3 regions of the Paracoccus sp. Ld10 genome follow, and region 3 is predicted to be linked to each of the others. Evidence: riboswitches for the same ligand, from Rfam matches in the RefSeq annotation. Region 3 holds a riboswitch; each other region holds the start of a gene.
What was found. A riboswitch is a leader RNA that binds a small molecule or an ion and turns the genes downstream of it on or off. The one in region 3 is predicted to bind cobalamin.
Positions count from the first base shown of each region.

Region 1: linked by a shared signal. The riboswitch ahead of ACJJVR_RS04080 (energy-coupling factor ABC transporter permease) and the one ahead of ACJJVR_RS01870 (TonB-dependent receptor plug domain-containing protein) in region 3 are both predicted to bind cobalamin.
Region 2: linked by a shared signal. The riboswitch ahead of ACJJVR_RS04140 (DUF1636 family protein) and the one ahead of ACJJVR_RS01870 (TonB-dependent receptor plug domain-containing protein) in region 3 are both predicted to bind cobalamin.

Region 1 covers NZ_JBISHD010000006.1:189,974-196,520, reverse strand. Annotated here, with positions in the region: gene cobM (precorrin-4 C(11)-methyltransferase) at 1-156, shown strand, start outside; gene ACJJVR_RS04085 (cobyrinate a,c-diamide synthase) at 156-1,475, shown strand; cobalamin riboswitch at 1,496-1,715, shown strand; gene ACJJVR_RS04080 (energy-coupling factor ABC transporter permease) at 1,747-2,412, shown strand; gene cobF (precorrin-6A synthase (deacetylating)) at 2,409-3,203, shown strand; gene carB (carbamoyl-phosphate synthase large subunit) at 3,608-6,547, opposite strand, start outside.
Region 2 covers NZ_JBISHD010000006.1:203,218-209,764, reverse strand. Annotated here, with positions in the region: gene ACJJVR_RS04155 (trehalose-6-phosphate synthase) at 1-793, opposite strand, end outside; gene otsB (trehalose-phosphatase) at 803-1,525, opposite strand; gene cobO (cob(I)yrinic acid a,c-diamide adenosyltransferase) at 1,628-2,257, opposite strand; cobalamin riboswitch at 2,298-2,524, shown strand; gene ACJJVR_RS04140 (DUF1636 family protein) at 2,619-2,972, shown strand; gene cobW (cobalamin biosynthesis protein CobW) at 2,975-4,018, shown strand; gene cobN (cobaltochelatase subunit CobN) at 4,032-6,547, shown strand, end outside.
Region 3 covers NZ_JBISHD010000004.1:118,248-124,794, forward strand. Annotated here, with positions in the region: gene ACJJVR_RS01850 (DUF2254 domain-containing protein) at 1-517, opposite strand, end outside; gene ACJJVR_RS01855 (ABC transporter ATP-binding protein) at 660-1,406, opposite strand; gene ACJJVR_RS01860 (FecCD family ABC transporter permease) at 1,403-2,380, opposite strand; gene ACJJVR_RS01865 (ABC transporter substrate-binding protein) at 2,377-3,180, opposite strand; gene ACJJVR_RS01870 (TonB-dependent receptor plug domain-containing protein) at 3,177-5,054, opposite strand; cobalamin riboswitch at 5,187-5,387, opposite strand; gene ACJJVR_RS01875 (heme-binding protein) at 5,687-6,115, opposite strand; gene ACJJVR_RS01880 (LysR family transcriptional regulator) at 6,334-6,547, shown strand, end outside.

The DNA of each region.
Region 1 (6,547 bases), on a different contig from region 3:
CTGGCAACGGTGGACGCCCAAGGCATCGACCGCACCGCACTGATCCTGGTCGGCCCCGCGCTGGCGGCCGAGGGGTTCGACGACAGCCGCCTGTATGCCGCTGATTACGACCGCAGGTATCGCCCGGTCGGTGACGCGCCGAGGTTTCCGGAATGATGCCGCATCTGTGTCCGGGCCTGATGATTTCCGCCCCCGCATCCGGCACCGGCAAGACGATGCTGATGCTGGGCCTGCTGACCGCGCTGCGCCGGCGCGGGCTGGCGGTGCAGCCCTTCAAGTCGGGGCCGGACTATATTGATCCGGGGTTTCATCTTGCGGCTTCGGGGCGGGCCAGCTTCAACCTGGATGCCTGGGCGATGGAGCCGGGACGCCTGACCGCCCATGTGGCAGACCAGCCGCCCGCCGATCTGGTTCTGGCCGAAGGGTCGATGGGCCTGTTCGACGGGGTCGCGACCAAGGGCGAAACCGGCATCGGGTCCAGTGCCGAGATATCCCAGATGATGGGGTGGCCCGTGGTTCTGGTGCTGGATGTGGGCGGACAGGCGCAATCGGCGGCGGCCACCGCGCGGGGGTTCGCCACGCTGCGGCCCGACCTGCCCTTTGCGGGGGTGGTGCTGAACCGCGTGGCCTCCCCCCGCCATGACCGGCTGATCCGCGAGGGGATGCGCGATGCGGGCATCCGTGTCCTGGGCAGCCTGCCGCGACAGGGCAACATCACCCTGCCCGAACGCCATCTGGGCCTGATCCAAGCCGAGGAAACGTCTGGCCTGCAGACGATTCTGGACCACGCGGGCGATTTCATCGCGGCGCATTGCGATCTGGACGCGATCATCGCCGCCGCCGCGCATCGCGCCCTGCCCGACGCCCCCGCGCCGCGACCGCTGACCCCGCCGGGGGGCCGGATCGCGCTGGCCCGTGACGCGGCCTTCAGCTTTGTCTATCCGCATGTGCTGGAGGCGTGGCGGCGTGCCGGTGCCACAATCCTGCCGTTCTCTCCGCTGGCGGATCAGGGGCCGGACGACGGCGCCGATTGCTGCTGGCTGCCGGGCGGATACCCGGAGCTGCACGCGCCGCGGCTGGCGGCCTGTGACGGGTTCCGCGCGTCGATGCACCGGTTCGCGGCAACGCGTGCGGTGCATGGGGAATGCGGCGGATATATGGCGCTTGGTGCAGGTCTGGTAGATGCTGACGGACAGCGCCACCAGATGTTGGGGCTGCTGGGGTTGGAGACCAGCTATGCGAAACGCCGCATGCATCTGGGATATAGACGCGCCGATCCGTTGACCGTCCTGCCCGGCCTTGGCCGCGTGGCGCTGCGCGGGCACGAATTCCACTATGCCTCGATCCTGTCGCAACCCGATGCGCCGTTGGCCCGCGTGACCGACGCGACTGGGGCCGAGGTGCCGGAAACCGGCAGCCATCGCGACCATGTCACCGGGACATTCTTTCACCTGATCGCCCCGGCGGCGACTTGACGCAGGCATTGCGATCCCGTCTAGGTGGGCGCCTGACTGGTGCCCGTCAGGCGTTCAACGCCGGGCTTCATCGGGAACGGGGAAGGGTGGACCCAATCGCGGCACCCGAAGCCCCGGCCGCCCCCGCGACTGTATGCGGAGAGCGCGCGTCACCAAACGCCACTGGGCCCCGGCCCGGGAAGGCCGACGCCGCGCCCCGACCCGCAAGCCAGGAAACCGGCCAACTCAGGCAAACCCCATGCCGTCGGGTGGACGGCCAAAGGAGCATGAGATGCATATCGAAGAAGGCGTCGTCCACGGCGCGAAACTGATTCTGGGCTATGCCACCGCCGCGACGGCGGGGCTGTATACGCTGCGGCTGGCGGCGGATGCGTTGCGCGCGCAGGGTGCCGGGTCGCTGGCGGCCCGCGCGGGGCTGGCCACCGTCGCGACATTCGTGTTTTTTCAGGTCCTGCCGACCGCGCCCGTGGGCGTGTCCGAGGTGCACCTGATTTTGGGGTCGACGCTGTTCCTGCTGTTCGGAGCAGCCCCCGCGGCGTTGGGCCTGGCATTGGGCTTGCTGATCCAGGGGCTGTTCTTTGCGCCATTTGATCTGCCGCAATACGGAATGAACGTGACGACGCTGCTGGTGCCGCTGTTCGCGGTTGGTGCCCTGGCGCGGCGGCTCATCGCGCCAGACACGGCCTATGTGGACCTGCGATACGCGCAGGCACTGGCGCTGTCGGCGGCCTATCAGGGCGGGATCGTGGCATGGGTCGCGTTCTGGGCGTTCTATGGTCAGGGCGCCGGGGCAACCGCGGGCGTGCTGTCGTTCGGCGCGGCCTATCTGCTGGTCATCGCGATAGAGCCGCTGGTCGATCTGGCCGTGCTGGCCGCAGCCAAGGCGGCGCGGGGCCTGCAGGGCAGCGGTCTGGTGACGCCCCGGCTGTATGCATGATAGATCTGGTGCTGATCGGGGCAGGCACGGGCCATCCCGATCACCTGACATTGCAGGGCGTCCGCGCCCTGCAACAGGCCGACCTTGTCGTGGTTCCCCGCAAGGGTACGGGCAAGGAAGACTTGGCGCATCTGCGGTTGGCGATGCTGAACCGGCACCGACCGGGCGGTGCGGTGGCCAACATCGATCTGCCGGTCCGGGACGCGGACCTGCCCTATCTTGATGGGGTGGAGCGGTGGCACGACGCGATCGCGCACGTCTGGGCACAGGCGGTGGCGGCCGCACTGCCACAAGGCGGGACGGTGGCGATGCTGGTCTGGGGTGACCCGTCGCTGTACGACAGCAGCTTGCGGATCGCGGCGCGGCTGAACTGGCGCGCCCGCGTCGTTCCCGGGATCACCGCGATACAGGCGCTGTGCGCGGCACATGCCATTCCGTTGAACGCATTGGGGTCCGACGTGCGGATCACCACCGGACGACGGCTGCGCGATGCGGGGTTTCCCCCCGATGCCGACCGGGTTGTCGTGATGCTGGACGGGACCTGCGCGTTTGCGACACTTGACCCCAAGGGGCTGCAGATTTGGTGGGGGGCCTATCTTGGGATGCCCGAACAGCTGATCCAGGCGGGCCCGCTGCCCGACACCGCGCCACGGATCACGGCCGCACGCACAGCAGCCCGGGCGACGCATGGCTGGATCATGGACTGTTATCTGCTGGCCCGCGACGGCAGCCACAGCGCACCGGAACTGTTGCAGCACAATCATGGTCGGCGCATCCACAGCGTAGGATAGACCCGATACCATCGTGACACAGACGCCGCCGAACTGACAGGTATCGAAGTGGCATCCCTTGTCAGCGCAGATCACACCCTGTGCGTGATCGTGCGCTTTGCGGGGTTTTATCGTGACACTGGCAGCGCTTGGCAATCACCACAGCGCAGCCGCGTTGCAACACCCCGCATCACAGTGCCTGTCGCAATCCCTGCGGCGGAAACGAACCGTCGTTTCGCTGTGTCTTTTATGATCGTTGTGACAGTGACCTCAGGGACAGGCCACCGCTGTCACGCTTTGGGTGGCATGTCGTCGATGCACCAAGGATGCATCGACGTTCCGGAACCCCAGAACACATCAGGCGTCCACCAGTCCGGCCAAGCAGTTCAGATATCGTTCCCGGCCTGCTTTGGCGGGGATCGGTACTATGCTTGCAGCGACCTCACGCCCACTTCGCCTTCCTCACGCGACTTGATCGCTGCAACAGCGGCGATGCTGCCTGCAGCCGTCGTGAAGTAGGGGATCTTGTCATAAAGGGCGACCGCGCGGATTTCCCGGCTGTCCGCGATGGCCTGAACGCCCTCGGTCGTATTCAGAACCATCGCGATCTCGTCGTTCTTGAGACGGTCCACGATGTTCGGTCGACCCTCATAGACCTTGTTCACGCGGGTCGAAGGCACCCCTTGGGCGTCAAGGAAATCGGCTGTGCCAGACGTGGCGATCAGATCAAAGCCCATCGTCACCAGGTCACGGGCGGCCTGTGCCAACGCGGGCGTCTTGTCGGCATCCTTGACAGACAGGAAAACACGGCCGGTCGTCGGCAGGTCGGTACCCGCACCCATCTGCGCCTTGAGGAAGGCGCGCGCAAAATTACGGTCCCAACCCATGACTTCGCCGGTCGAACGCATTTCCGGCCCCAGCAGCGTGTCGACCCCAGGGAAGCGGGCAAACGGCAGAACGGCCTCCTTGACCGAGAACCAGGGCGTGATCGGGTCGGCCAGCGTCATCGGATCGGCAAAGGGCAGGTCGGTTTCCGGGCCGACACCCTCGGGGTACGGCGCACGGGCGGGAAAGTTCGACATCGGCTCTCCGGCCATCAGGCGCGCGGCGATCGACGCGATGGCGCTGTCGGTGGCCTTGGCGACAAAGGGGACGGTGCGGCTGGCGCGCGGATTGACCTCAAGGACATAGATCTCACCGTCCTTCAGGGCGAACTGCACGTTCATCAGGCCTTTGACCTTGAGTGCGCGGGCCATCGCTGTGGTCTGAACCTTGAGTTCCGCGATCGTCGCCGCGTCCAGCGTGTGCGGCGGCAGGGAACAGGCGCTGTCGCCGGAATGGACACCGGCCTCTTCGATATGCTCCATGATCCCGGCAACGTGGACTTCATGGCCGTCGCAAAGCGCATCGACATCGACCTCGATCGCGCCGGACAGATAGCTGTCCAGCAGGACCGGGCTCTTGCCGCTGACCGTCACGGCCTCGGTGATATAGCGGCGCAGGTGGTCCATGTCGCGCACGATCTCCATCGCGCGGCCGCCCAGCACATAGGACGGGCGGATGACCAGCGGAAAGCCGATGCGCTCCGCGATCTCGATGGCCTGCGCGTCGCTGCTGGCGATGCCGTTGATGGGCTGCTTCAGGTTCAGATCCTGCAGCAGGCGCTGGAACCGTTCGCGGTCCTCGGCCAGATCGATGGCATCGGGGGTGGTTCCCAGGATCGGAATGCCCTCATCCTGCAGCGCGTTTGCCAGCTTCAGGGGCGTTTGCCCGCCGAACTGCACGATCACGCCGTGCAAGGTGCCGTTCTGCTGTTCGGTGTGCAGGATCTCCAGCACATGCTCGAAGGTCAGCGGTTCGAAATACAGCCTGTCCGATGTGTCGTAATCGGTGCTGACCGTTTCCGGGTTGCAGTTGATCATGATCGTCTCATAGCCCGCCTTGGTCAGCGCATAGCAGGCGTGGCAACAGCAGTAATCGAACTCGATCCCCTGGCCGATGCGGTTGGGACCGCCGCCCAGGATGACGACCTTTTTGGCGTCGGTGGGGCGGGATTCGCATTCCACGTCGCCCATCGCGGGCGCTTCGTAGGTCGAGTACATATAGGGGGTTTGAGCCTCGAATTCGGCCGCGCAGGTGTCGATGCGCTTGAAGACCGGGCGGATGTCCAGTGCGCGGCGGGCACGGCGGATAGTAGTTTCGTCGGATCCGGTCAGATGCGCAAGGCGCGCGTCGGTAAAGCCCATCATCTTGACGCGGCGCAGACCGGCCTCGTCCGTGGGCAGGCCCTGATGGCGGATGACGTGTTCGGCGTCGATGATCTCGCGGATGCGGGCCAGGAACCACGGGTCAAAGCTGGTGACGCGGCCGATCTCGTCGTCGGACAGGCCGAACCGCATCGCTTCGGCGATGACGCGGATGCGATCCGGGGTGGCCTTGGACAGCGCCGCAATGACTGCTGGCTTTCCCTGCTCCGCGGCACCCTCGATGGCGATCTCGTCAAGGCCGGTCAGGCCCGTCTCCATCGATGCCAGTGCCTTTTGCAGCGATTCATGGAAGCTGCGGCCGATCGCCATCACCTCGCCCACTGATTTCATCGCGGTGGTCAGGTCGGGCTTGCTGCCGGGAAACTTCTCAAAGGCAAACCGCGGGATCTTGGTCACGACATAGTCAATGGACGGTTCAAAACTGGCAGGCGTCACTTTGGTGATGTCGTTGTCCAGTTCGTCCAGCGTGTAACCCACGGCCAGCTTTGCAGCGATCTTGGCGATCGGAAAACCGGTGGCCTTGGAGGCCAGCGCCGACGACCGGCTGACGCGCGGGTTCATCTCGATCACGACCATGCGGCCGTCTGCGGGGTTCACGGCCCATTGCACGTTTGAACCGCCGGTCTCGACCCCGATCTCGCGCAGGACAGCAATGCTGGCGGTCCGCATGATCTGATATTCGCGGTCCGTCAGGGTCAGTGCGGGTGCAACGGTCATGCTGTCGCCGGTATGCACGCCCATCGGGTCGATGTTCTCGATCGCGCAGACGATGATGGCGTTGTCGTTGCGATCCCGCACGACCTCCATCTCGAATTCCTTCCAGCCAAGAAGAGATTCGTCGATCAGGACCTGGGCCATCGGTGATGCATCCAGGCCCGAGCGCACGATACGTTCATAGTCGTCGCGGTTGTATGCAACGCCGCCGCCGGTGCCGCCCAAGGTGAAGGCAGGCCGGATGATCGCGGGCAGGCCGATTTCTTCCAGAGCGTCCATCGCCTGACTGACAGCGGTATTGATGTCGTACTTTCCCGATGCCAGTTTGGGGGCGGCGATGATCGTGGCCTTGGGGTTTTCAAGACCGATACGGTCCATCGCCTC
Region 2 (6,547 bases), on a different contig from region 3:
AGTAGTCCAGGCGGTCGACGCCAATCATCATCTTGGCGCCAGTCAACAGACGCATGCGATCGCTGTCGGGCGCCTCGGCGGCCTCGTTGATGAACGTCTTGGCATCGATGCCGATGGGAAAGACCTGTGTCCGGACCATCCGCCCCGACAACTGGAACCGATCGGGCGCAACCTGGTCCCCGTCGGCCAGCTGGCGCGCGCTTTCGGCGAATGCGCCCAGGTCGCGATCGGCCTGAAACCCCAGCAGGTCGTAATGCGACAGCCAGTCGAACAGCTGCGCAGGGTTCGGCAGGGCTGCACAGTCGGCAGGGCCGGGAAACGGAATATGCAGGAAATGCCCGATGGGATTTTCGACCCCAAGCGCACGCAGTTCTGCGGCCAGCGGAAACAAATGATAGTCCTGAACCCAGATCCGGTCGTCGGGGCGCAGCACTGGCAACAGCATCCGTGCGATGCGTTCGTTCACTGCGGCATAGCCGTCCAGATATTCGGGCCTGATGCGCATCAGGTTCGGGCGCCCGTGACACAGCGGCCACAGAATCGAGTTGGAATAGCCCAGATAGTATTCGTCATGTTCCTGCGGCGTCAGATCAAAGGACAGACGCTGAAACGATGCCCCCGGATGATCCTGCAGGTCGGCGGCAGGGTCATCCGTCACCTCGCCCGAGAATCCGACCCACACCCCGCCGGAACTGCGCAACGCATCCTCCAGCGCCACGACCAGCCCGCCCGAGGGATCGTCCCCCAACGGCAGACGGTTCGCGACGACGATCAGGCGCGGTTCGGTGGACATGGACATTCCTCAGTTCAACGATGCGTCAAGCCAGGCGGCCAGCGCGGCAGGGTCGGACAACCGATAGCGCGCCGCTGTGGCACCGTCACCGATCTTGATGGCGAAACCACCACGGGCCTGTGCCTCGGCCATGGCAGGTTCGTCGGTGGTGTCGTCGCCAGCAAAGACCGGCATGCGTCCCACAAACGGGGCCAGGGTCATCAGATGCGCCAACGCGCTGTCCTTGCCCACGCCGCCGGGGCGCAACTCGACCGCCATCTTGGCGGGTTGCAACACAAGATGTGGGTTCTGGTCGGCCAGATCCTGCATCACCCCCTCGACAAAGCCGCGCAGGTCGGGCGCATCGCGGTAATGCAGCGCGACGCCATGGGGCTTTTCCTCGACCAACAGGGCGGAATGGGGGGCGGCGGCGGCATGGGCCGCGGCATGAAGGGGTGCGGGGTCGAAATCATCGCGGTGCAGAGTTTCGATGCTGCCGGGGCGCAGCGACAGTTCGGCACCGTGGCTGCCGGCGACGATGCCAGCAAACCCGTCCATATATCCCCGCAGATCGGCGACATCGCGCCCCGAGATCAGCGCGACCGCGCCCCCCTGCCGGTGATACAGGGCCGCCAGACGGTCGCGCAGCGCCTGTGTGACGATCACCGCGTCAGGTCGGGGGGCGATGTCGACCAGACATCCATCGAAATCCAGAAACAGGGCGGCATCGGGGGCAAGGGGCGGTGGGGTCACGTCAGTGGGGCTCCGGCGAATGGGATACGCAGATGAAACCCGCGAACGCCTCCAAGGGTTCACCGTCGCGTGAGGTTTTTTGATCCCGACACCCCCGGAGGGTCAGTATTCGACCCCGGCCTGCGCCTTGATCCCCGACCGGAACGGGTGCTTGACCTGGGTCATTTCGGTGACCAGGTCGGCAGCCTCGACCAGCGCATCGGGGGCACCGCGGCCGGTCAGCACGACATGGGTCATCGCGGGCTTTTCCGCCTGCAGGAACGCGACCACCTGCGCCGCGTCCAGATAGCCATAGCGCAGCGCGATGTTGATCTCGTCCAGCAGGACCATGCGGATGTCGGGGTCGCGGATCAGATCCTGCGCGCGCGCCCACCCGGCCTGTGCCATGGCGATGTCGCGGGTCTTGTCCTGGGTTTCCCAGGTGAACCCCTCGCCCATGGCGTGGAATTGGCAGATGTCGGCGAAATGCGTGGTCAGCAGCGTCCGTTCGCCCGTGTCCCACGCGCCCTTGATGAACTGGACCACCGCGCAGGGCATGCCATGCGCGATGCTGCGCATGATCATCCCGAACCCCGATGACGATTTGCCCTTGCCCGGTCCGGTATGGACGATGATCAGCCCCTTTTCGCCGGTCTTGGTTTCCATCATCCGGTCGCGGGCGGCCTTTTTGCGCGCCATCTTGGCGGCGTGGCGGTCCTGATCGGCGGCGGAAATCGGGTCGGTCTGCGTCATCGGGTCGTTCCTTGCGGTTGACAAACGGCGGGTGCGGGGGTTTGGGTGAGAGCGTGTTGGTTCCTGTCTATGACAGGCGAAGAGGGAATGCGACAAGGCCCGGGTCACCTGACCCGCGACCCCAAGCGCAGCCGCCCCCGCGACCGTGACCGGAGAGGTCGCCCGATCCACTGGCCCCGATCCGGGGCTGGGAAGGTGGGACGACCGTCGGGGCAACCGCCCCGGGATCCGCAAGCCGGGAGACCTGCCAACACCTGACGATGACGGGCGAACGGGGTGTTTCGCAACCGGCAGGTGATGGCCGGATGCCCCGTGCCGTCGTCTCTCGGACGCCCCTTGCCGCAACAAGGAAGGGGCCGCGATGCGTGCCGTTCTGCATGTCTGCACCACCTGTCGCGGCGCGCAGCCCGACGCCGATCCCGATCAGCCTCGTCCCGGCGCGCGCCTGATGGACCGCCTGTCATGCGATATCCCCGACGGCGTCGAGATCCGCCCCGTCGAATGCCTGTCCGCCTGTTCGCAAGGCTGTTCCGTCGCGCTGTCCGCGCCGGGCAAGTGGTCCTATGTCTATGGCCGCCTGACCCCGGAGGACGCCGCCGACATCCTGTCGGGCGCGCGCGCCTATGCCGGCACCACGGATGGCATCGTGCCGTGGCGCGAACGCCCCGCCATCTTCCGCAAGCAGAGCCTTGCCCGCATCCCCCCGCAGGAGTGACCATGACCGACCTTGTGAAAACCCCCGTCACCGTGATCACCGGCTTTCTGGGATCGGGCAAGACCACCCTTGTCCGCCACTTGATGGCCAATCCCCAGGGGCTGCGCCTGGCGGTGATCGTGAACGAGTTCGGGACGATGGGCGTGGATGGCGACATCCTGAAAGACTGTGCTGATGCCAGCTGCCCGGCCGAGAACATCGTCGAGCTGTCGAACGGCTGCATCTGCTGCACCGTGGCCGATGATTTCATCCCCACGCTGGAGGCGCTGATGGCGTTGCCCGTTCGTCCCGACCACATCCTGATCGAGACCTCGGGGCTGGCGCTGCCGAAACCGCTGCTCAAGGCCTTTGACTGGCCCGCGATCCGGTCGCGGATCACCGTGGACGGCGTGATCGCGCTGGCCGATGCCGAAGCCGTGGCCGCGGGCCGTTTCGCCCCCGACGTGGCGGCGGTCGATGCACAGCGTGCGGCCGACCCGTCCCTGGACCACGAGACGCCCCTGTCCGAGGTGTTCGAGGATCAGATCGCCTGCGCCGACGTGATCCTGCTGACCAAGGCCGATCTGGCCGGGCCCGACGGCGTTACCGCCGCCCGCGCGGTGATCGAGGCCGAACTGCCCCGCCCCCTGCCCATCCTGACCGTGACCGAGGGCGCGATCGACCCGCGCCTGATCCTGGGACTGGGCGCCGCCGCCGAGGACGATCTGGACGCCCGACCCAGCCATCATGACGGCGCAGACGACCACGAGCACGAAGATTTCGACACCGTGGTGATCGACCTGCCGGAAATCACCGATCCCGCCGATCTTGCCGCCCGCATCGCGCGGTTGGCCACCGAACAGAACGTGCTGCGGGTCAAGGGCCACGTGGCCGTTGCGGGCAAACCCATGCGCCTGCTGGTGCAGGCCGTGGGTGCACGGGTGCGGCATCAGTACGACCGCCCGTGGGGCGACAGCCCGCGTCGGTCGCGGCTGGTGGTGATCGCGGAACATGACGACGTGAACCCCGACGCGATCCGCGCCGTGCTGGAGGGCGTGCCCGCATGACCCGAGCCGCCTGATGCATGTCATCTTTCGCGAACAGGTCGGGCTGGAACAGTCCGACACTCCCTATGATCCCGGGCAGACGCCCGGCGATCTGGTGGTCCTGTCCTTTTCAGATAGCGACCTGGGGGCGTTTGCGAAAGGGTGGCACCGTGCGGCGGGGGGCCTGCCGCCCACCCGCCTGTGCAACCTCGTGGCGCTGCGCCATCCGGTGTCGGTCGACACCTATGTCGAACAGACCTTGTCGGGGGCGCGCGGCATCCTGATCCGGCTGATCGGAGGCGAGGCGTACTGGCCCTATGGGCTGGCCTCGGTCCAGGATCTGGCGCGGCGGCGGGGCATCGCGCTGGCGGTGCTGCCCGCCGACGGGCGCGACGATCCGCGGCTGGACCAGATGTCGACCGTGCCGCCGTCAGTGCTGCGCGTGCTGCGGCGGCATTGCGATCAGGGCGGCGCCGTGGCGGCCCAGGCGGCGCTGGCGCAGATGGCAATCGCATCCGGCCTGCAGGCGGCCCCGGTGCCGGGGGTCAAGACGCTGCCCGGAATGGGGTTTTACGACCCTGACCACGGGGTCGTGGCCGATCCGGGACCGGTACAGGCGCTGGTCACGTTCTATCGCAGCTGGCTGGCGGCGGCGGATGTGGCGCCCATTGATGCGCTGATCCGGGCGCTGCGCGATCGCGGGATCGCCGCCGTGGGGGTGTTCGCGCCGTCGCTGAAGGCGCCGGGGTTGGGCCAATGGCTGGCGGATGTGCTGCCGGGCGGGCCAGAGATGGTCGTCAACGCGACAGGGTTTTCCGGGGGCGGCGTCGAGGGGTCTTTGGACAACGGCGACATGCCGGGCGTCGCGCCCTTTGGCGGCTGGTCCTGTCCGGTGTTTCAGGTCGCGCTGTCGACGAACCGGCGGCGGGACTGGCTGGCCGCAGAGCGTGGCCTGTCGCCATCGGATCTGGCGATGAATGTCGTCCTGCCCGAGGTGGACGGGCGCATCTTTGCGGGGGTCATCAGCTTCAAGGCAGTCAGCGCACGCGACCCGGACCTGCAGTATTCGCGGTTCGTACACAGGCCCGATGCGGGGCTGCTGGCACAGGCGGTGGGGCGGATCGCGGCCTGGCACGGTCTGTCGCGGGGTGCGGGCCGGGTGGCCGTGGTGCTGTCGACCTATCCGGGGCGCGACTGGCAACAGGCCCATGCGGTGGGGCTGGACGCGCCGGCATCGGCGGTTGCGGTGGGGGCGATGCTGGGGGTCGATCTGCCGGGTCTGCCCCAGAGCGTCGTCGAATGGCCCATCGCGGCGTATCGTGCGGCGCTGGCGCGGTTGCCCGAGGTTTTGCGCAACGATCTGGAAGTCGCCTGGGGCGTGCCCGAAAGCGACCCGGATTGCGTGGACGGCCTGTTCCGGCTGCGCGTCAGTCGGCACGGTCCGGTGATCCTGGCGCTGCAGCCCGAACGCAGCCACCGCGCCGGGCGGACGGACAGCTATCACGACCTGACCCGCGTGCCGCGCCATGCCTATGTGGCGTTCTATCTGTGGCTGGCGGAACAGGGCGCGCAGGCGCTGATCCACATGGGCGCGCATGGCACGCTGGAATGGCTGCCGGGCAAGGCGGTCGCACTGTCGGGTGATTGCTGGCCGCAGGCGTTGCTGGGCACGCTGCCGGTGATCTATCCGTTCATCGTCAACGATCCGGGCGAAGCCGCGCAGGCCAAACGGCGGATCGGGGCCGTGACCCTGGGCCACATGCCACCGCCCATGCGGGCCAGCGCCCTGCCCCCCGGCATGGCCGGGCTGGAGCGGTCGTTGGACGAATATTCGACCGCCGACGGGCTGGACCCGGCGCGGCGCAACCGATTGATTGCCGCTATCCGCGACGAGGCCCGCGCCCTGGGGGTCGAGGACGATCTGGGCATACCGCATGACGCCAGCGCGGCCGAGGCGATCACCCGGATCGACCGGTTCGTCTGTGACATCAAGGAAAGCCAGTACGGCGAGGGGCTGCATGTCTGGGGCAGCGGCATCTGTGGGGACGCAGAACGCGCAGGGCTGGCGGCTGCGCTGGCGGGCCAGTTCGTGCCGCCGGGACCGTCGGGGTCGCCCAACCGGGGGCGGTCGGACGTGATACCCACGGGGCGCAACCTGTTTTCCGTCGATCCGCGCGCGGTGCCGACCCCGTCCGCCCATGCGCAGGGCGTCAAGCTGGCCGAAGAGTTGCTGCGCCGCCATCTGCAGGATCATGGCGACTGGCCGCAGGGTCTGGTCGTCGATCTGTGGGGCAGCGCTACGATGCGCACCGCCGGAGAGGAGTTCGCGATGGCCTTGCATCTGGCCGGGCTGAAGCCGGTATGGGATGCCGGATCGGGGCGCGTGTCGGGGGTCGAGGTCGTGCCGCTGGCCCTGCTGGGCCGTCCGCGCATCGACGTGACGCTGCGCGTGTCGGGGCTGTTCCGCGATGTGTTCCCGGTGCTGGCGCAACTGTTCGAGACCGGGGCCACGACGCTGGCCGTACGGGAAGAGGGTGCGGATCAGAACCC
Region 3 (6,547 bases):
GACCGCCCAGGAACGGGGTGTCCATGCGATGGTCCAGGGCGTCGCGGGCGGCATCCTCGACCTTGCGGATAGTATCGTCCATCAGGCCGAAGACGGTCAGGTGCGCGATCCAGCGCAGGATCGCGATGACGATGAGGATGACGACCAGAATGGTGGCCACGAACAGCACCAGCCGGTCGTTTTCGGAATAGAGGCCGGCATTCAGCGCGATGATGCCGATTAGACTGAATAGGAACGACCCCAGAAAGGCCGACAGCACCCGCTGTGTGGTCCGGTCTGATTTCAGCAGTTCCGTCGCCCGCGGCGTCACCGTTCCCGATGCCGCCGCAAAGGCCTGCACCATGATCCCGAGCGAAAAGGTGACGACCGTCAGCATCGAGCTGGCCAGCACCGACAGCACCGCCTCGACCGCGTCCGATCCCAGCTTGCCGCCAAGGCCCGGCGGGAGCATTGGCCCGATCAGCGGCGCGACGGCGGCGGTGCCGATGCCCAGCACCGTATAGAGCGCCGCGACCACCCAAATTTTCTGGGAAATCCTGGTGATGAACCACCTTACTCTGGACGACATTCGCACCCCTCCCCGCTGACCCCGTACCCTCAGTGCCGACCATGGCCCGGAACGGGGTGCCGGGTCCATATGCGCCCGGCTCCTTTCGCGCCTAACCGCGGGGGCTGACCCGCAGCGGCTGAAAGATCGGTCCGTCGGGACCGTCGGCCAGATGCGCGGTGATGCCAAAGACCCGCGCCATGAGGTCGGGGGTCAGGACCGATGCCGGGGGGCCGTCGGCGGCGACGCGGCCCCGGTCCAGAACCACCAGCCGGGTGCAATGCCGCGCGGCCAACCCCAGGTCGTGCAGGGACGCGATCACCCCCCGGCCCTGGCCTGCCAGATCCGCGAACAGGTCCATGACGCCGATGGCGGCTGCGGGGTCCAGACCGGCGATCGGCTCGTCCGCGATCAGCAGGGGCGTGTCCTGGGCCAGTGCGCGGGCGATCAGGACGCGGGCCTGTTCGCCGCCCGACAGAGTGGTCGCGTCGCGGTGACGCAGGGCCATCAGGCCCAGGGCCTGCAACGCGCCCCGGACCGCCGGGTGATCATCCGAGGCGGGATGGGCGATGCGCCCCAGGGCCACGACCGCGTCCACGGGCATCGGCCAGGCAATCTCGCGGCCCTGAGGCAGATAGGCCGCCTGTCGCGCCCGCGCATCGGGCACCAGTTCCGCCAACGACGACCGCCCCGTCGCCGGCAACAGCCCCAACGCCGCGCGCAGCAGCGTGGTCTTGCCCGCGCCGTTCGGGCCCAGCAGGCCCACGAATTCGCCGCCGTTCACGGTCAGGTCGATCCGGTCCAGAACCGGGACGGACCCGCGCGACAGGGACAGGGCGGACAGGTGCAACAGGGTCATGCGCGCGCCCTCAGCCGCAGGATCAGCTGTAGAAAGAACGGCGCGCCGATCAGGGCGGTCAGCACGCCCAGCTTGAGGTCGCGCCCCGGCAGGATCACCCGCACCGCGATGTCGGCCGCCAGCACCATCGCCGCCCCGCCAAGCGCCGATGCCCCCAACAGCCGCCCCGGATCGCCACCCACCGCGCGGCGCAGCAGATGCGGCACCACCAACCCGACGAACCCCACGGTTCCCGCGACCGCCGTGGCCCCGCCCACCAGCGCCGCCGTCCCCAGCACCAGCCGCAGCCGCAGTGCGCGCAGGCTGACACCCATGCTGGCGGCGGTGTCCTCTCCCAGGCTCAGGGCGCGCAGGGGGCGGGCCGCGGGCAACAGGATCACCGCCCCGGCGATCATCACCGGCACCGCGATGCGGACATGCAGCATGGATCGGTCGACCAGCGACCCCATCATCCAGAACACGATCTCATTGGCGGCAAAGGGGTTCGGCGACAGGTTCAGGACCAGCGATGTCGCAGCCCCCGCCAGGGCCGATATCGCGATGCCCGCCAAGATCAGCGCCAGCGCGCCGCCGCGCGGCCCCGCCAGACCCATGACAAGACCGACCGACAGCGCCGCCCCTGCCAGTGCGGCCAGCGGCAGGCCCAGGGGAAAGGCCGCGGCCAGCCCCGTCTGGATCGCCAGCACCGCCCCAAGCGCCGCGGTGCCCGACGTGCCGATCAGCCCCGGTTCGGCCAGCGGATTGCGCAGGAACCCCTGCATCGCCGCCCCCGCCAGACCAAGCGATGCCCCCACCGCCGCGCCCAAGATGGCGCGCGGCAGGCGCAGTTCCTGCATGATCAGCACCAACAGCGGATCGCCCCGCCCGAACAGCGCCGCCAGCGATGGGAGGGGCGGCTGCCAGCTGGACCCGATCAGCAGCGATGTCACGAACAGCGCCCCCACCAGCGCGCCAAGCGCCACCGTCAGCCTCATGGCGCGACCTGCCGCAGCTGCGCCACCGCGCGCAGGACATGGGGCGTGCCGCAGGCCCAGTCCCGGTCGGATGCCGTGACGACCTGTCGCCCCGGCGTGATGGCGCGCAGGACGGGATGGTCCATCACCTCCTCTGCCCGCGATGCGCGGGGCTGGCGGCGGCTGGTCACGATCAGGTCGGGGTCGGCCATCACCAGATCCTCCAGCGGGACGAAACCACCTTGCGGCAGGCCCAGATCAGCCGCCACGTTCGACAGGCCCGCCGCCGCCAAAATCGCCGCCGCAAGGCTGTCCTGGCCCGAACTATAGCCGTTCGCCCCGTACAGCGCCGCGCGGCGTTCAGGGCGCAGGTCCGCCTGCAGCGCCGCCAGATCGCGGTCGAACTGTGCCATGATCCGGTCGGCGCGGTCCCGTTGGCCCAGCACATCGCCCATCCGCTGCAGATTGGTGCGGATGCTGTCCAGATCCGTGCCCATGTCAAAGGTCGCAACCCGCAGGCCCAGCCTGTCCAGCATCGCAACCGTCGCAGGCGAGGAATAGGGTCCGGCCAGCACCAGATCGGGGCGCAGGGTCAATAGATCCTCGGCCTGGCCCCGGTTGGTGGGATAGGTCGCGGCCTCCTCGGCCATGGCCGAGGAATACGGGTCGCGTGCCAGATAGCTGACCGAAGCCAGTTGCCCCGGCGCGGCCACCAGCATCGCCAGCTGATCGGTGCACAGGTTGATCGACACCACCCGCGCGGGCGCGTCGGCCCATGCAGGCGACGCGATCAGCGCCAGCCCGATCAGCCAGCGGATCACCACCGCGCCTGCAGGCCGATGGTGCCGGTCCGCCCCAGGTTCGCATAGCCCCAGACATCGGAGTATTCGCGGTCGAACAGGTTCACCACCCGCGCCGTGGCCCGCACGTTCGGCGTCAGGTCATAGCCCGCGGCAAGGTTGACCACGGTATAGGACGGCAGTTCGCGCGTCTGGAAACTGCCCCAGAACTGGGTGTCGACCGTGCCGGCGACATGGCGCAGATCGCCGGTGACCGATCCGCGGCCGTCCAGCACAGCCATCGTTGCCGTCAGGGCGGCCTCGTGCCGGGGGCGGCGGGTCTTGACGCTGCCATCGGGGTTTTCGGCGTCGAGATAGGTATAGCTGGCGCCCAATGTCAGGTCATCGGTCGCAATGATGCGGGCCGCGACCTCGACCCCGTGGCGGGGGCTATTGCCGGACTGGTTGCGGAAGGAATAGAACGCAACGCCATCTTCGATGCCCACCAGATAATCGGTGATCTCGTCCTCCAGTGTCTCGTTGAAATAGGTCACATCCACGGACCCGCGACCGCCCGGCAGCGTCGCCTCGACCCCCAGATCGAAACCGCTGTTCTTTTCGGGGCGCAGATCGGGGTTGCCCTGATAGACCGTGCCAAAGAAATCCGCGTCTGCATACAGCTCGAAATAGGACGGGTTCACCAACCCGGTCCCCGCGGACGCGTGCAGGCGGAACGGGCGATCCGGCATCTGCCAGGACAGGCCTAGGTTCCAGCTGGTGAAATCGGCGAACACCTCGTTTGCGTCGTGGCGCAGCCCGGCCTGCACGTCCAGCCCGTTGGCCAGCATCGCGCGGTATTCCAGTGCCACGGACGACATCCGGCGTTCCTGTCCGGGCGCGGTCGAATTGCTGTCGCGCTGATGTTCCGCCAGCAGGTTCAGCAGCTGCGTGCCATCCGCCGCCGACCCGTCCAGACCCACGCTGGCACGGTATTTCAGCTTTTCGGTCTGACCCCGCGACACGGGGCTGTTGTCCTGGTTCTGTCGGGTGATGCTGTGCTGATAGTCCAGACGCTGGACCAGCCTACCGCCAAGCGCGGTGTATTCGGCCCAGACCGCGCCCTGAAATTCGTCGCGTTGACCGACCAGATCGGCGTCGACCAGATAGCTGTCGGCATCGGTCGCGCTGTAATTCTCGGCGTCGAAACCATAGTCCTCCTCGGACTGGCGCAGGACCAGCCCAAGACGCAGGTCGTCGGTGGCCAGGATGTCGCCGGACAGGACGGCCGTCTTGCGGTTGATCCCGTCCTTGCCGCCGCCATCGCCCGACTGGTCATAGCCCAGATCGTCGCGCGCCGACAGCGACAGGCGCAGCCCGCCCCGGTCGCCCCTGCGGCTGACATGGACGGACGCCGCGCCACCGTTCCCCGCCTCGACCGAACCGCCATAGGACAGGCCCTGCGGCGCGCCCCGGGTGATGATGTTGATCACCCCCGCGGATGCGTTCGATCCGTAAAGCACCGATTGCGGGCCGCGCAGCACCTCGATCCGCTCGATGTCGGCGGTCTCCAGGCCGGTCAGGATGTACTCGTCAGCCCCGCCCGCCGCCTCTATCCCGTCGATCAGGATCAGGGTGTGGTTCGCCTCCGCGCCGCGGATGCGGACCTGCGCGGCGCTGGCACCGCTGCCGCTGACCGACACGCCGGGCAGCGCGCGCAGGGCGTCCTGCACGGTCGCGATGCCGCGATCCTCGATCTCGGTCGCGGTCAGCACGGTGTGGGCGCGGGCATAGCCATCCTGGGCCACGGGGGTGATCCCCGCGGTCAGCACGATCCCGTCCAGCAGGATGGGGTCCTGGGCGGCCGCAGCCACGGGAAGGGTGGCGGCAAGCGCCAGAAGACGGAACGGACGGCGCATCGGCACGAACCTTTCAAGGCAGGCACGGCCTGCGGCAAACAGAAATGTCCGGCACGCGGGCCCCATGGGTCGCGGCAGGACGGTGACTGTCACCACTGCGGATCGGCCGCTTTCCTGACACGCCCCGCGCCGGAAATGGGTGAGTGCTGCGGCAGGTCTCCTGGCTTGCGGGTCAATGCCTTGGTCGGCCTTCCCGGACTGCTCCAGTGGCGTGATCGACCATCGCTCTCCGCTTACAGTTGCGGGGGCAGCCGCGGAATGGCCCTGACGGGCGGCACCGGCGTTCCCTTTTGATCCGGCGCGCATGCCGGAACCGTAGCGGCGCCCTTGTGGCGCAGCAGGCCGCGACGTGTCAACGGGTTTCAGGCGCCTGCGGCCAGCCCGGACCAAAAGGCGTGTCGCGGACGGTCTATGCCGGATCGGACACCACGCGTTTCCGGGTGATCATCCCCAAACGGTGCCTGATTTGGTGTCGGTGCCACCGGATCGCGGCTGTATTCCCGCGTATCGGCAACCCGGTGCCCGGCGACGCGATTGTCGTGGCCGTTTGGGCCAGTGCTGGCGATCCTTTGCGTCACTGCCAGCACTGGCCTGTGCCCGCGCCCCCCGATCTGGGCGCGCGGGGCGCGTGATCACGTTGCCTGGCGTGCCATCCAGTCGTCAATTCCGGCCTGGGCCACGGCCTGGTCCTGCACCGGGGTCCCCGACGAGACGCCGATACCGCCAATGACATCACCGTTCCACAGGACCGGCAGGCCGCCGCCCACCACCATCAGCCGCCCGCCGATGGCAGAGTTGATGCCATAGGCAGCCGCGCCCGGCTGGCTGGTCACGTTGTATTCGTGGGTGGCCTTTTTGGCCGCTGCAGCCGTGAACGCCTTGTCGATGGCGATGGTGGTCGAGGTGACCTTGCCGCCCTCCATCCGCTGAAAGGCGATCAGCTGGCCGGCTTCGTCAGTGATGGCGATGCACATCGGGACACCGATCGTTCTGGCGTGGGCCTCGGCACCGGCCATCAGGATGCGGGCATCGTCAAGGTCAAGGCGGGTCAGGGTCTGCATCGGAATTCCTTGGCTGTTGTCATGGCGCCCGGCCGGATGGATGCGACCGACGGTCGTCGGCGCGGACACGTCATGCTTAACAGGCGCATCGCGAACGGCCACCCCCAATGCGCGCATCCACGCCACCCGCCCGGTCGCCTTAGTGCATCGGTTTCGGTTGCAAAATCGCCCGCGACATAGAAGACGTTTCGGTGTTTCAACAAAGGCTGGCCAACGCGATGTCCTATCTTGAAAGCTTGCGGGTGTTCGTGCGCGTGGTCGAGCTGGGTTCGATCACCGCGGGGGGGCGCGACCTGCGCCTGTCGCCAGCCGTCGCGTCGAACCGGATCAAGGATCTGGAGAACCGCTTTGGCCTGCGCCTGCTGAACCGCACCACCCGCAAGCTGACCACGACAGAGATCGGCCGCGCCTTTTACGACCACGCCCGCCGCG